DNA from 3 places in the Rhodoferax sp. GW822-FHT02A01 genome. Region 2 is predicted to be linked to each of the others. Evidence: riboswitches for the same ligand, from Rfam matches in the RefSeq annotation. Region 2 holds a riboswitch; each other region holds the start of a gene.
The links. A riboswitch is a leader RNA that binds a small molecule or an ion and turns the genes downstream of it on or off. The one in region 2 is predicted to bind thiamine pyrophosphate.
Positions count from the first base shown of each region.

Region 1: linked by a shared signal. The riboswitch ahead of AAGF34_RS14320 (cytosine permease) and the one ahead of thiC (phosphomethylpyrimidine synthase ThiC) in region 2 are both predicted to bind thiamine pyrophosphate.
Region 3: linked by a shared signal. The riboswitch ahead of thiM (hydroxyethylthiazole kinase) and the one ahead of thiC (phosphomethylpyrimidine synthase ThiC) in region 2 are both predicted to bind thiamine pyrophosphate.

Region 1 is NZ_CP152376.1:3,057,198-3,061,790, forward strand. Features, by position in the region: gene AAGF34_RS14310 (cytochrome c peroxidase) at 1-582, opposite strand, end outside; gene acpA (acid phosphatase) at 714-2,375, shown strand; TPP riboswitch at 2,545-2,647, shown strand; gene AAGF34_RS14320 (cytosine permease) at 2,700-3,983, shown strand; gene thiD (bifunctional hydroxymethylpyrimidine kinase/phosphomethylpyrimidine kinase) at 3,989-4,593, opposite strand, start outside.
Region 2 is NZ_CP152376.1:1,259,009-1,263,601, reverse strand. Features, by position in the region: gene AAGF34_RS05985 (EAL domain-containing protein) at 1-1,971, shown strand, start outside; TPP riboswitch at 1,993-2,102, shown strand; gene thiC (phosphomethylpyrimidine synthase ThiC) at 2,178-4,097, shown strand; gene thiO (glycine oxidase ThiO) at 4,109-4,593, shown strand, end outside.
Region 3 is NZ_CP152376.1:3,061,914-3,066,506, forward strand. Features, by position in the region: gene thiD (bifunctional hydroxymethylpyrimidine kinase/phosphomethylpyrimidine kinase) at 1-112, opposite strand, end outside; gene thiE (thiamine phosphate synthase) at 102-770, opposite strand; gene thiM (hydroxyethylthiazole kinase) at 764-1,594, opposite strand; TPP riboswitch at 1,633-1,726, opposite strand; gene AAGF34_RS14340 (flavin reductase family protein) at 1,763-2,299, opposite strand; gene AAGF34_RS14345 (PAS domain-containing protein) at 2,670-4,355, shown strand; gene AAGF34_RS14350 (CheR family methyltransferase) at 4,360-4,593, shown strand, end outside.

The sequences.
Region 1 (4,593 bases), 1.8 Mb from region 2:
CAACTGCCGAACCACACTGGCCGAGTCTGCATTGGCCATTTCCAGCGGCGACAGCAGGGGGAGCTGGGCTTGCTCATGAACACTGCTGACACGGCCATCCCAGGTGCTTCCGCCGGTAGGGCCTTGGTCCTCACTGTCGTTGCCATCGTTATCACTGAAGTGCTCGTTGAACGGTGGTGTTTGCTGGCGATAGGTCAGCGATGGCACCGCGCGCAGTCCGGGCGTGCGTAGGGCCGGGCCACCCAGTTGCACAGGTAGTGCATTGGGTGGGCCGTAGGCATGTTGCGGACTATGGCAGGACGCACACGACATCTTGCCGGACGCCGACAGAGCCGTGTCAAAGAACAGGGCCTTGCCCAACTCTGCGAGTTCTTTTGCACTGGGGCGGCGCTCGAATGCCGTCTCATAGAAAGAGCGTTGTGGTGCTGGGGCTGAGGCCGCATGTGCCGGTGCAGATAGGGCAGGCGTTGCCGGATTGCAAGCGGTCAGCCAAACGGAGCACAACAAGGCAATGGGAAGAGTGGGCGTGACGACGCGCGCCGCTGAGCACCTCAGAAAGCGGCAAAGAACGTGAACTTGCATGCATTCAGCTTACTTTTGCCGTATGACGGTTGGGTGACAAGACCTTCCACCTTCATGAAGTTGTCTTAATGCGTCGATACATTGGGCCTTTCGACAAACAAATTTTGGTAGCGCTCATGAAGAATTCGCCGATGAAAGCATGGTTCCCACTCACAGCAGTAGCCGCTCTGGCACTTACCGCCTGCGGCAGCGGAGACACTGATCCGACCAAGGTTTTGCAATCCAGAATCAAGAACGTTGTGGTGATATACGCAGAGAACCGTTCTTTCGACAGCCTGTACGGCAAGTTCCCAGGGGCCAACGGACTCAATGCTGTGCTGGATGCCAATGGCAACCCGACTTCCGCCTATATTCCTCAAAAGGACCGTGATGGCACTACAGTACTGGCCACGCTGCCGCAAACCTGGGGCGGTGTTACGGCTGGTGGTGTCACGCCGGTTGTGACGCAGGCGCAAAGTGCCAATTTGCCGAATGCACCTTTCTCAGTGGAAACGGCTTTTTTCGCGGCTTCTGGCTCCAAGTTGACCACCAGCACGGTGACACGTGACCTTTTTCACCGCTTCTTTGAAAACCAGATGCAAATCAACGGTGGCAAGAACGACATGTTTGCTGCGTGGGCCGATGGTGGTGGTCTCACCATGGGAGGCTTTGACTACAGTGCGTCGCCCATGTTCAAGTTGGCCAAGCAGTACGTGCTGGCAGACAACTTCTTCCAGGCGGCGTATGGTGGCTCTTTTCTGAACCACCAGTACCTGGTGTGTGCTTGTGCGCCGGAATATCCCAACGCAGATACGGCGACCGCAGCGCCTACCATTGCGAAACTCGATACCGATGCGTCGGGCAATTACCTTCCCAAACTGACCGTCAAAGGCACCAGCCCGGCCTCGGCAATGACAGGTCCAGCCGCTTTCCTGCTGAGCGGCAACATCACACCCGCCAACTATTTTGGTGATGGCAAGTTCTACGCCGTCAACACCATGCAGGCGCCTTACCAGCCCAGCGGCAATCCGCCCGCCAACGTGACTGGCAACAATGCTTTGTATGCCGACACCACCAAGGCCACCACATTGCCCCCGCAAACCGCCACCACCATCGGTGATTTGCTGGATGCCAAGAAGGTGAGCTGGAAGTGGTATTCGGGCTCCTGGAACAACGCGGTGACAGACGGCATGCAGGCACCGACGGCCACCCGCAATGTGATCTACAACGGCAACACCTTTGGCGTTGCAACGACCGCCAACCTGGACTTTCAGCCGCATCACCAACCGTTCAATTACTACGCCAAGTTTGATCCGGTGGCCAATACCGCCAACCGCACGGCACATCTGAAGGACTACACCGATCTGGTCGCCGATGCCGCCGCAGGTACATTGCCCGCCGTGACTTTCTACAAACCGGAGGGGCTCTACAACCAACATCCCGGCTACGCCAACATCTCCGATGGCGATGCCCGGATTGCAGACCTGATCGCCAAGTTGCAGGCCAGCCCGCAGTGGAACAACATGGCAATCGTGGTGACCTACGACGAGTTCGGTGGTCAGTGGGACCATGTGGCACCACCCAAGGGTGACAAGATTGGCCCTGGCACGCGCATTCCCGCATTGGTGATTTCGCCCTGGGCCAAATCCGGTACCGTGGACCATACCCAATACGACACGGGCTCGGTCTTGCGCCTCATTACAAGAACCTTTGGTCTGGACACCTTGCCCGGCCTTGCCGCGCGTGACGCCGCATTGAAGGCCAATGGTGCATCGCCCATGGGTGACATGACCAACGCGCTGATTCTGAATTAATTGTTCCATCCGCCCGTCCGCTGTGGCGGGCGTTTGCAAGACGCACGTGTTGCAAACACGGTAAGCGCCTGACCGGAACGCCGGGCAGGCGCTTTCTCTTTGGGCCATTCGGGGACCCGTTTCTGAGCACCTGAGCACAGAACATACAATATGCCCGTGCTCGCTGGAGCACATTCGCTAGGGGTGTTGGTCCGCGCAATCGGACTGACTGAGAAAGTCCCTTTGAACCTGATTGAGGTAATCCTCGCGCAGGGAAGCAGTTTCAGACGGCACTGAGCCGTAGTCTCCCGCTTACCTGCCAACACTTTTGCATGGAGCAACAGGATGGCAACGACAACTACCGGCACTTCGTCCGGATCTACCAATTACGCATTGGGCAGCCTGCCCGCCAGTGAGCGCGTCTTCAGCTGGCATGAGCATGCTTCGCTCTGGTTCAGCCTGGGGGTGGGCCTGCTGGTGATGCAAATGGGCGCCTATCTGGTGCCCGCTGTAGGCACGCGTGATGCGGCTATTGCCATCTTGCTGGGTACCGCCGTGGGTGCAGGCCTGCTGGCCTGGACTGCCAAGCTGGGCGCGGACAGCGGCCTCACCAGCGCGGGCCTGATGCACAAGACCTACGGTCACTGGTTTGCCCGGCTGCCGGTGTTTCTCAATATCGCGCAACTGATCGGCTGGACCACGTTCGAGCTGGTCATCATGCGCGATGGCACCTTGGCCATTCTCAAACAGTCCCTGGGGTTGCCGCTCGAAGGCTGGGTGGGCAACGCGGCGACCACGCTGTTGTGGGGCGCGGTGCTGACGCTGCTGCTGGCCGGGTCCATGACCCAGCTGGTGCGCAAGATCATCGGCCGCTATGGCCTGCCGCTGGTGCTGCTGTCGCTGCTGTGGCTGAGCTGGCAGTTTGGTGGCAAGGTGCAGTCACACGGATTCGCTGCCTTCATGGACCGCGCGGGTGACGGCAGCATGGGCCTGCTTGCTGCCATGGATCTGGTCATTGCCATGCCGGTGTCGTGGTTGCCGCTGGTGGCGGACTATGCACGCTTTGGCAAGAGCGGACGCGGTGCCTTCTCGGGTACCTGGGTCGGCTACGCGGTGGCCAATGTCTGGTGCTACGCGCTGGGTGTGATGGTGGCCAGTGTGTCGGCCCCCGACGCCGATCTGGTGGGCACCTTGCTGCTGGCGCAAGGCGGCCTGATTGCGCTGAGCCTGATCCTGGTCGACGAAATCGACAACGCCTATGGCGATGTGTATTCCGGCGCGGTTTCCACCCACAGCCTATTACCCAAGTGGTCCATCCGCACCTGGGGCATGCTGCTGGCGGTGCTGTGCACCGTGCTGGCACTGGTGCTGCCCATGCACGACCTGGAGCCTTTCCTGCTGATGCTCAGCTCCGTGTTCGTGCCACTGTATGGCGTGATCCTGGGGCGCCTGGGCTTTGCAGAAACCCGGGGTAGCTCGGGCGTGAAGGTGGATTTTGTCGCCGCCGGCATCTGGATCGCAGGCATTGTCGTGTTCCAGGTGTTGACGAATTTGGCGCCGCAGTGGGGTGCCACCTTGCCCACCCTGCTGCTGACCGGCGTGCTGGCGGTCGTGACCCGCAAACCCTGAGCGTTTCAGCGCGGCAAGCGCACCATGGCCTGGGGTGCGTAGCCGTGGTTGAGTGGTCCGCTGCCTTTGCCGGTGCGCACCTGCGCACCGTGCAGCAGGGCGCCCCGTATGTAGCTGCGGGCAGATTGCACCGCCTCTGCCAGGGGTTGGCCCAGCGCCAGATGGGCGGCGATGGCCGAAGACAGAGTGCATCCGGTGCCATGCGTGTTGGGCGTGTGGATGCGGCTGTCGCGCATCCAGACCTTCTCGCCGGTCGCCAGCGCCAGCAGGTCACTCACTGCCTCACCCTGCAAGTGCCCGCCCTTGACCAGCACCGCGTTGGCGCCCATGGCTAGCAGGGCGTTGGCTGCGGCTTCCATGTCGGCTTCATTCTGAAGCTTGCGCTTCACCAGCAGCCCCGCTTCGTCGAGGTTGGGCGTGATCACAGCCGTGCGCGCAAACAGCTCACGCACCAGGACGTCTATGGCCTCGTTGTCGATCAACACCGCGCCGCTGGTGGCGACCATCACCGGATCGAACACCACTTTCTGCAGCGCGTGACGGTCAATGGCCTGGGCCACGGTGCGCACGATCTCGGGGGAGTGCAGCATGCCGATCTTGACGGCATCCA
Region 2 (4,593 bases):
GTGAGCGGGCATGATGTCATGGACTTCATCAGCGTGCGCAATCTGGACGCCCAGGTCGTGGTGACCAGCGGTGCCACCGAAATTGAAGCAGCCATCGGAGCCATACGCCAGGGCGCCTACGGCTATCTGCGCAAGCCGTATCCGAGGGAAGAGCTCTACAAGACCGTGGGCAATGCCCTGCAGCAGCGGCGCCTGGAGTCGGAAAACCAGCGCATCGCGCAGCAGCTCAAGCGCTCGGAGCGCATGTACCGCTATCTGGTGGATAGCTCGCCAGACATCATTTACACCCTGGGTCCGGACGGCTGCTTCACCTTCATCAATGACCGCGTACAACAACTGTTGGGCTACCGGCGCGAAGAGCTGATTGGTCAGCATTACTCCACCGTGGTGTATGAGGGCGATATGGAGCGCGCCAACTATGTGTTCAACGAAGGGCGCACCGCGTTTTCGCAATCGCGCAGCGTGGAACTGCGGCTCAAGCCTTTGCGCGCAGAAAACGAGCCACGCACCTTCAGCATCGTCATGGTGATGATTCAGCCGGGCACGGACAGTGACTCGGTGAAGCTGGATGCGCGCCACAAGACCGAAGGCGGCACCTACTGCGTGGCGCGTGACGTCACCGAGCGCAAGCGCGCCGACGAACAGATTGCCTATCAGGCCTATCACGACATCCTGACCGAGCTGCCCAATCGCGCGCTGTTCAAAGACCGCCTTGGCCTGGCATTGCTGCAGGCCAAGCGCAACGAGACCAATCTGGCGGTGATGTTCATTGATCTGGACCGCTTCAAGGTGGTGAACGACACGCTGGGCCATGGCGCAGGCGATGCCCTGCTGCAGCAGGTGGCCACGCGGCTCAAGGCCTGTCTGCGCCGCTGCGACACGCTCTCGCGCCTGGGAGGTGACGAATTCACCGCCGTGCTGCCAGAGCTGAGCGACCGCCAGGACGCCGCGCTGATCGCGGGCAAGTTTGTGGACTGTCTGCGCCAGCCGTTTCAGGTGGCTGGTCAGCCCGTGCACGTGTCGGCCAGCATTGGTGTTGCCCTGTACCCCTACGACGGTTCGCAGCAGGAGGAACTGGTGCGCAATGCCGACATCGCCATGTACCACATGAAGTCGCAGGGCAAGAACGGCTACGCGTTCTTCCATGCCAGCCTGCTCGAAACCTCGTACCAGAAGATCGTGCTGGAGCATGACCTGCACATGGCCCTGGAGCGCGGCGAGCTGGAAATGTTCTACCAGCCGCAAGTGGACATCAGCACCCAGAAGATCATCGGCGCCGAGGCGTTGATGCGCTGGAACCATCCCGCGCGCGGCTTCATGGGAGCCGGCGAATTCCTGCCGTTTGCCGAAGAGAGCGGCCTGATCCTGCCTATCAGTGACTGGATGCTGGAGGCCATTTGCCGTGACTTCCTGGAGTGGACGGCACTTGGGGGCGACTCCATGCGCCTGTCGCTCAACATCTCTCCGCAGTACCTGGACCGGGGTGACTTCTTCGAGAAACTCAAGAACGCGCTGGTGCGCCACCAAATCCCGCCCGGGCAGATCGAGGTCGAGGTGACCGAGAACATCTGCATCCGCAATCCGCAAAATGCCATCGATCAGCTCGACAAGCTCTGCCAACTGGGCGTGAGCGTGGCGATCGACGACTTCGGGACGGGCTATTCATCGCTGTCGTATCTGCACCGCTTCCCTATCCATACCATCAAGATCGATCGCTCCTTTGTCATGGAAATCCAGGACTCGGGTGCCCAGTTCCCGGTGGTGCTGGCCATTGTGGCCATCGCGCAGGGCCTGGGCCTGAACCTGGTATCGGAAGGGGTGGAAACGGCCGTGCAGGCCAAGTACCTCGCCGACGCGGGCTGCAGGATCATGCAGGGCTTTCTCTACCATCAGCCCATGGCGCAGGGCAAGTTGGTGGAGCTGCTTTCGGCGCAAGCGTCGGGCGGCGCAGAGCTGCACACACTCAACTGAATCCAATTTCGCATACACTGGCCGGGCTTGTCGGGGCGCCGTAGACGAAAGTCGAGGCTGAGACCACTTTGGTGGAACCCGCTGAACCTGATCGGGGTCATTCCCGCGTAGGGAACAACGCATATTGGCACCGGTCCCACCTGGCAATTCCCAGGGCACAACCCGGCCGCCCAGGCAGGCTCCATTCTTTACAACCGGAGACCGCCATGACCCAAACATCCAACACCGTAGATACCGCGGGCCTCGCCAGCCGCATCACCCGCACGCCTTTCCCGGGCTCTTCCCGCATCCATATCCAGGGTTCGCGCCCGGACATCCGCGTGCCGTTTCGCGAAGTCACGCTCAGCGACACGCTGGTGCACACTGGCAGCGGTGAGCCGCGGCGCGAGCCCAATCCGGCCTTGCGGCTGTATGACTCTTCCGGCATTTACACCGATCCTTCGGTGCCCGTGGATATCACCCGCGGTCTGGCACCCTTGCGTGCCTCCTGGATCGCCGAGCGTGGCGACACCGAAGCGCTGCCGGGCATCAGCAGTGCCTACGGGCGCCAGCGCCTGCAGGACCCGCGTCTGCAGGCCTTGCGCATGGCCCACACCCCGGTACCGCGCCGCGCCAAGGCGGGCGCCAACGTGTCCCAGGTGCACTATGCCAAGAAGGGCATCATCACGCCCGAGATGGAATACATCGCCATCCGCGAAAACCTGGTGCGTGCGCAACTCCAGGAGCGCCTGGCCACCGAGCGTCTGCCCAAACCGGGCCAGGCCTTTGGTGCGTTGATGGCGCAGCAGGTCACGCCCGAGTTCGTGCGCGACGAAGTGGCCCGCGGCCGCGCCGTGATCCCCTCCAACATCAACCACCCCGAGAGCGAACCGATGATCATCGGCCGCAACTTCCTGGTGAAGGTGAATGCCAACATCGGCAACTCTGCAGTGACTTCTTCCATTGAGGAAGAAGTGGACAAGCTGGTCTGGTCCATCCGCTGGGGCGCCGACACGGTGATGGACCTCTCCACTGGCGACAACATCCACGAGACGCGTGAATGGATTCTGCGCAACTCACCCGTGCCCATCGGCACCGTGCCGATCTACCAAGCCTTGGAAAAGGTACATGGCCGCGCCGAAGACCTGAGCTGGGAACTGTTCCGCGACACGCTCATCGAGCAAGCCGAGCAAGGCGTGGACTATTTCACCATCCATGCCGGCGTGCGCCTGGCCTATGTGCCGCTCACCGCCAACCGCCTCACCGGCATCGTCTCGCGCGGCGGCTCCATCATGGCCAAGTGGTGCCTGTCGCACCACCGCGAGAGCTTTCTGTACGAGCACTTCGAAGACATCTGCGACATCATGAAGGCCTACGACGTGTGTTTCTCGCTTGGCGACGGCCTGCGTCCGGGCTCGATCGCCGACGCCAATGACGAAGCCCAGTTTGCCGAACTGCACACTTTAGGCGAGCTCACGCAGATTGCCTGGAAGCACGACGTGCAGGTGATGATTGAAGGGCCGGGTCACGTGCCGCTGCAACTGGTCAAGGAAAACGTGGACAAGCAACTGGAGGCCTGCTTCGAGGCGCCCTTCTACACCCTGGGCCCGCTGATCACGGACGTGTCGCCGGGCTACGACCACATCTCCTCAGCCATGGGTGCTGCCAACATCGGCTGGTACGGCACGGCCATGCTGTGCTACGTCACGCCCAAGGAGCACCTGGGCCTGCCCAACCGCGATGACGTCAAGCAGGGCCTGATCGCCTACAAGATTGCCGCCCACGCGGCCGACCTGGCCAAGGGATTCCCCGGCGCGCAGATGTGGGACAACGCCGTCTCCAAGGCGCGCTTCGAGTTCCGCTGGGAAGACCAGTTCCGCCTGGCGATCGACCCGGACACCGCCATGGCCTACCACGACGAAACGTTGCCCAAAGAGAACGCCAAGGTGGCGCATTTCTGCTCCATGTGCGGCCCCAAGTTCTGCTCCATGAAGATCTCGCAGGAAGTGCGTGACTTCGCGCGGCTGAACCCCGCCAGCACCACCTTGCAGGGTGCAGCGGGCGTGATTGCCATCCAGCAAGTCAGCTCGGCTTTGGACGAAAAGGCCCAGGAGTTCCGCCAGGCCGGCAGCGAAATCTATCTCTGAGAGGCGCGCGCATGAAGCCTTTGCACATAGGCATTGCGGGCGCCGGTCTGGCTGGCCGTATGCTGGCCTGGCGGCTGCTGCGTGCCGGCCATCGCGTCACGCTTCTGGACAGCCGCAGGCGTGACGCGCTGGACACGGCATCCATGACGGCTGCAGCCATGCTCTCGCCGCTGGCAGAACTGGCGGTTTCCGACGCCGTGGTGTTCGCCATGGGGCAGCGCTCCATGCAGCTCTGGCCGCAATGGGTGGATGCGCTGCACGCGGATCACCCGGATGCGCCGCCGGTGTACTACCGCCAGCAGGGCACGCTGGTGGTGGCCCACGCTCCCGACCAGAGTTCCCTGCAGCACTTCACCCGGCTGCTGCAGCACAAGCTGCCGTCCGCGTTTGCCACGCAGGTGCAAAAGCTGGACGCTCCAGCCATCGCCCAACTGGAGCCCGCTCTGGCCGGGCGCTTTGCCAACGGCCTGCATCTGCTGGGCGAGGGGCAGCTCTC
Region 3 (4,593 bases), 1.8 Mb from region 2:
AGCCCAGCGCGCTGAAGGTCTTCAGGTCGGCCTGAATGCCGGCGCCACCGCCGCTGTCGGAGCCGGCAATGGACAGTACACGGGGGTAGGTGAATGGCAAATCAATGGGCATCGATCAGGTCTCTCAAGTGTTGGCTGGCGCTGCGCGGGTCATCGGCCGAGCAGATGGCACTGACCACGGCCAGGCTATCGGCCCCGGCCTGCAACACGGCAGCAGCGTTGTGGGCATGGATGCCGCCAATGGCCACCAGCGGCAGCGGCGTTGCGGCGCGTGCGCGCTGCAGACCATCCAGTCCCCAGGGCGTGGCGGTATCGGTCTTGGTGGGAGTGGCATAGACCGGGCTCACGCCTAGATAGTCCACCGGCAGGCTCGCGCTTTGCATCACTTCGTCCAGTGTCTCCACCGACCAGCCGATGAAGACCCCCGGCGGGAGCAAGGCGCGTGCCGCTGCCACCGGCAGATCGCTTTGCCCCAGATGCACACCCTGTGCGCCACACGCCAGGGCAATGTCCAGCCTGTCGTTGATGATGAGCGGAATCTGCAAGGGCTGCAGTAGGTCCATCAGGGCCATGGCCAGCGCGTGGAAGTCGCGGCTGTTTGCGTGCTTCTCGCGCAGTTGCACGCAGGTCACGCCGCCCTGCACCGCAGCCAGCACCACATCGGTCAAGGTGCGACCTTTCAGGCTGGGTTGGTCGGTGACCAGATACAGGCGCAGAGCTTCGCGCAGCCGCTCGCGGCTCCAAGGTGTGGCCTGAGCGTGAGTTACCAAGGCTTGAATTCCATCTTCAGACGCTGCTCCAATGTGGCCTGGTCCAGCAACTGCAATTCGTCGAGCATGATCACCTGCATGCTGCCCACGCCCTGGCGGCGTACCACGGCCTTTTCGGCAGCCACTTCACCGACCACGCCCATCAGCGCCATGGCAGAGACTGTGGCGCGCCAGGCGTCGGGCTGCACGGCGCAGAAGGCGCCGATCAGGGCCGTGGCCGAGCAGCCCACGCCGGTGATGCGGGTCATCCATTCATGGCCGTTGCCCAGCAATGCCCAGCGTTTGCCGTCCACGATGTGGTCGGTCGGGCCGCTCACGCACACCACGCCACCGGTGCGCGCCACCAGGGCGCGCGCCGCACCCAGCGCATCGTTGGATGCGGCACTGCTGTCCACGCCCTTGGTCTGCACATTGGCACCAGCCACGCTCATGATCTCCGAGCCATTGCCGCGAATGACGGTGGGTGCAGCGGTGCCCAGCAACAGCTCGATGCTCTCGTTACGGTAGGCCGTGGCACCGGCACCCACCGGGTCCAGCACCGTGGGAATGCCACGCTGTGTGGCGGTCTGCAAGGCCAGGCGCATGCTCTCGATCCAGTAGGGCTCCAGCGTGCCGATGTTGAGAACCAGCGACTGCGCAATGCCGGCCATGGCCTGCACCTCTTCGTGGGCATGGGCCATCACGGGCGATGCACCGGCGGCCAGCAGCACATTGGCGTTGAGGTTCATCACGACAAAGTTGGTGATGCTGTGTACCAGGGGGGCACGCTCTCGCACAGCGGTGATGTCGGCCCAGATGTCGGAGGGGGAGAGCAGGTCGGTCATGGTCTTCCTAGTGTGGTCAGGGACCGGGACCATGCAAAGAGCAGCGAAGCGGGCTTCCCTACGCTGGCATGACCCAGATCAGGTTCAAAGAGTATTTCTCAGCCACCGGCGGTGGCACCTCTAGCAGGGTGGATTATCGGTGATGTTGTGGTGCAACCGAAAGAAGCCTCACTTCATCTTGGAAGCCAGCTTGATGGTGTCCCCTGCCACCATGAACAGGCCATGTCCCCGGTGGTGGAGCGTGTCCGGTTTCTTGATTGAAGTATCTACCCAGGCTTTGATCACCTCCAGCACAAAGAAGCCGTAGCGATTGACCATGCGCGTATCGGCGACCCGGCACTCCAGGCTGGCGTAGCACTCGGCAATCAGGGGCGCGGCGACCAGCGATGCCGGGGTGCGGGTCAGGCCGAATGCCTGGTACTTGTCCATGGCTTGGCCGGTGCTGTTACCGCACTGCACGACCTTCTTCGCAAGTTCAGCAGTCGGAATGTTGAGCACGCATTCTCGGGTGGCCCTGAGCGCGGAATAGCTGAAGTTGCCTTTGCTCACCACGCATCCCACCATCGGTGGCTCGAACTCCATCATGGTGTGCCATGACTGTGTCATGACATTGGACGCCCCCTTGTGCGCTGTTGTCAGCAGCAGTACCGGGCCGGTTTCCAGCAGTCCATACACCTTCGCCAGGGGGAAAGTTCGTTTGGGCATGTCGTGGGACTCCTGAGTCGGGTTGAATATCCTGCGGATCGGGTCACTCTACATCTTCAACCAAGCGACACCTGAACCGCAATCGTGTGAAACTGTTTCAGATCAAGTAGTGGTGCAGCCCCTGGCATAGAATGGCCCAATAGCTAAAGCCCACGAAGCCGTGGGACAGCGTGGCTCCGGGAGGGGCCGCCATGTTTTTCTTCATCCCTGCAAACTAGGGTCAGCCAAGCCTGATCGGTTCTTCGTACCCAAGAAGTCCGCTTCCCATCCAATGGGCAGCGATTTGTTTCTGGCTCTTTGTCGAGCCACGGCGGATGAACCTGCGCAGTGCAAGCTGCATAGCCACCTGCCACCCCCCTGGAGGTGCGATATGGGTATTGGTTCGGACGAGGATAGTTCTGCAGCGCCACAAAAGCCCGACCTGGACGCGCTGGATGTGCGGCAAGCAGACCGGCAGGAGCGCCGTGCAATCGTCAGCCCACTGACCTCCAGACAACTGGTGCACGAACTGCGTGTCCATCAGATTGAACTGGAGCTGCAGAACGAGGAGCTGCGTCGCATGCAGATTGAGCTCGCTGCCGCGCGTAGCCGCTACTTTGATCTGTATGACCTGGCGCCTGTGGGCTATTGCACCTTGAGCGAGGCGGAAATCATTCTGGAGGCCAACCTCACAGGAGGCAGTCTGCTGGGCTTGTCGCGCGATGCGCTGGTGGGCAAACGCTTCCAGAACTTCATCTGGGCAGCGGATCAGGATATCTACTATCTGCACCGCAAGAAACTCTTTGATACGGGCCTTCCCCAGTCGTGTGAGGTACGTCTGCTGCGTGCCGGTGGCAGTACCTTTTGGAGCTTGTTGCGTTCCACCTTCGACTCCGGATCGACCACCAAGGCGCTGCACCGACTGGTGCTGACCGACGTGAATGAAAGAAAGCTGGAGCAGGACCACATACGCATCAGCGACATTGCACTCAAGGCTGTATCACAGGGTGTGCTGATCGCCAGTCCGGAGTTGCAGGTGGTTTCCGCCAATCAGGCCTTTCTAACGATGACCGGCTACTCCGAGCCGGAGCTGATCGGTGCTTCCTGCAGCATCTTCAATGGACCGTTGACCAATCCGGATACGCAGTGTGCATTCATGCAGGCCATCCAGGCGCAAAGGGACTTCAGCGGTGAGTTCGTCAACTACCGCAAGGATGGAAGCCACTTCTGGAACCAATTGGTGGTCTCCCCGGTACGCGATGGCCAGGGTCGACTGACGCACTTCATCAGCATCAATACCGACGTCAGCGTCCGCAAGGAGCTGGACCGTGTTCTGCTGGAGAAGAACCTGGAACTTCAGCGCACCACCGCCCTGGCCGAGCGTGCCAACCAGGCCAAGTCGGACTTTCTCTCCAGCATGAGCCACGAGTTGCGCACGCCGCTCAATTCCATCCTGGGGTTTGCGCAGTTGCTGGAGTCGGGTACCCCGGAGTTGACCACGCTGCAGCAAAGAAATATCCAGATGGTCCTGCGCGGGGGCTGGTATCTGCTGGCGCTGATCAACGAGATACTGGATCTGTCGTCCATTGAGTCCGGAAAACTCGCGCTGTCACTGGAACCGGTTGCCATATCGCAAGTGCTGGCTGATTGCCAAAGCCTGATTGCCCCCCAAGCGGAACGCAGCGGCATCCAGGTGAATTTTCCGGTGCTCAGCGATTCGCTGGTGGCCACAGCCGATCCCTTGCGGCTCAAGCAGGTCATCGTGAATCTGCTGTCCAACGCCATCAAGTACAACCGCGTCAATGGCGTGGTGGATGTGACGGTGAGCAGCGACGCGCAGCAGACGCTATGCATCCGCGTGCAGGACATGGGTGAGGGCTTGTCCGAGGAGAAGATGTCGCAGCTGTTCCAACCCTTCAACCGGCTCGGGCAGGAGTCCAAGGGAACGGAAGGGACGGGCATTGGCCTGGTCCTGACCCGGCGCCTGACCGAGTTGATGGGAGGCCGCGTCGGAGTGCAAAGCACCATGGGGGTAGGCAGTGTCTTCTGGATCGAACTCCGCGTGCCGCAAGGATGAAGGTATGACAAACAAGAAAAACGCCACACGCAGCACGGATGATCGTGCAGTGGCTGCTGTGGATTCCGGTGCAGTGTCTTTCCCTATTGTCGGAATCGGCGCCTCTGCCGGTGGTCTGGCTGCGTTTGAGGCCTTCTTCGCCGGCATGCCTGCGGACCGCGACACCGGCATGGCCTTTGTGCTGGTACAGCACTTGGCGCCCGACCACAAGAGCATTCTCAGCGACCTGATTCGAGGC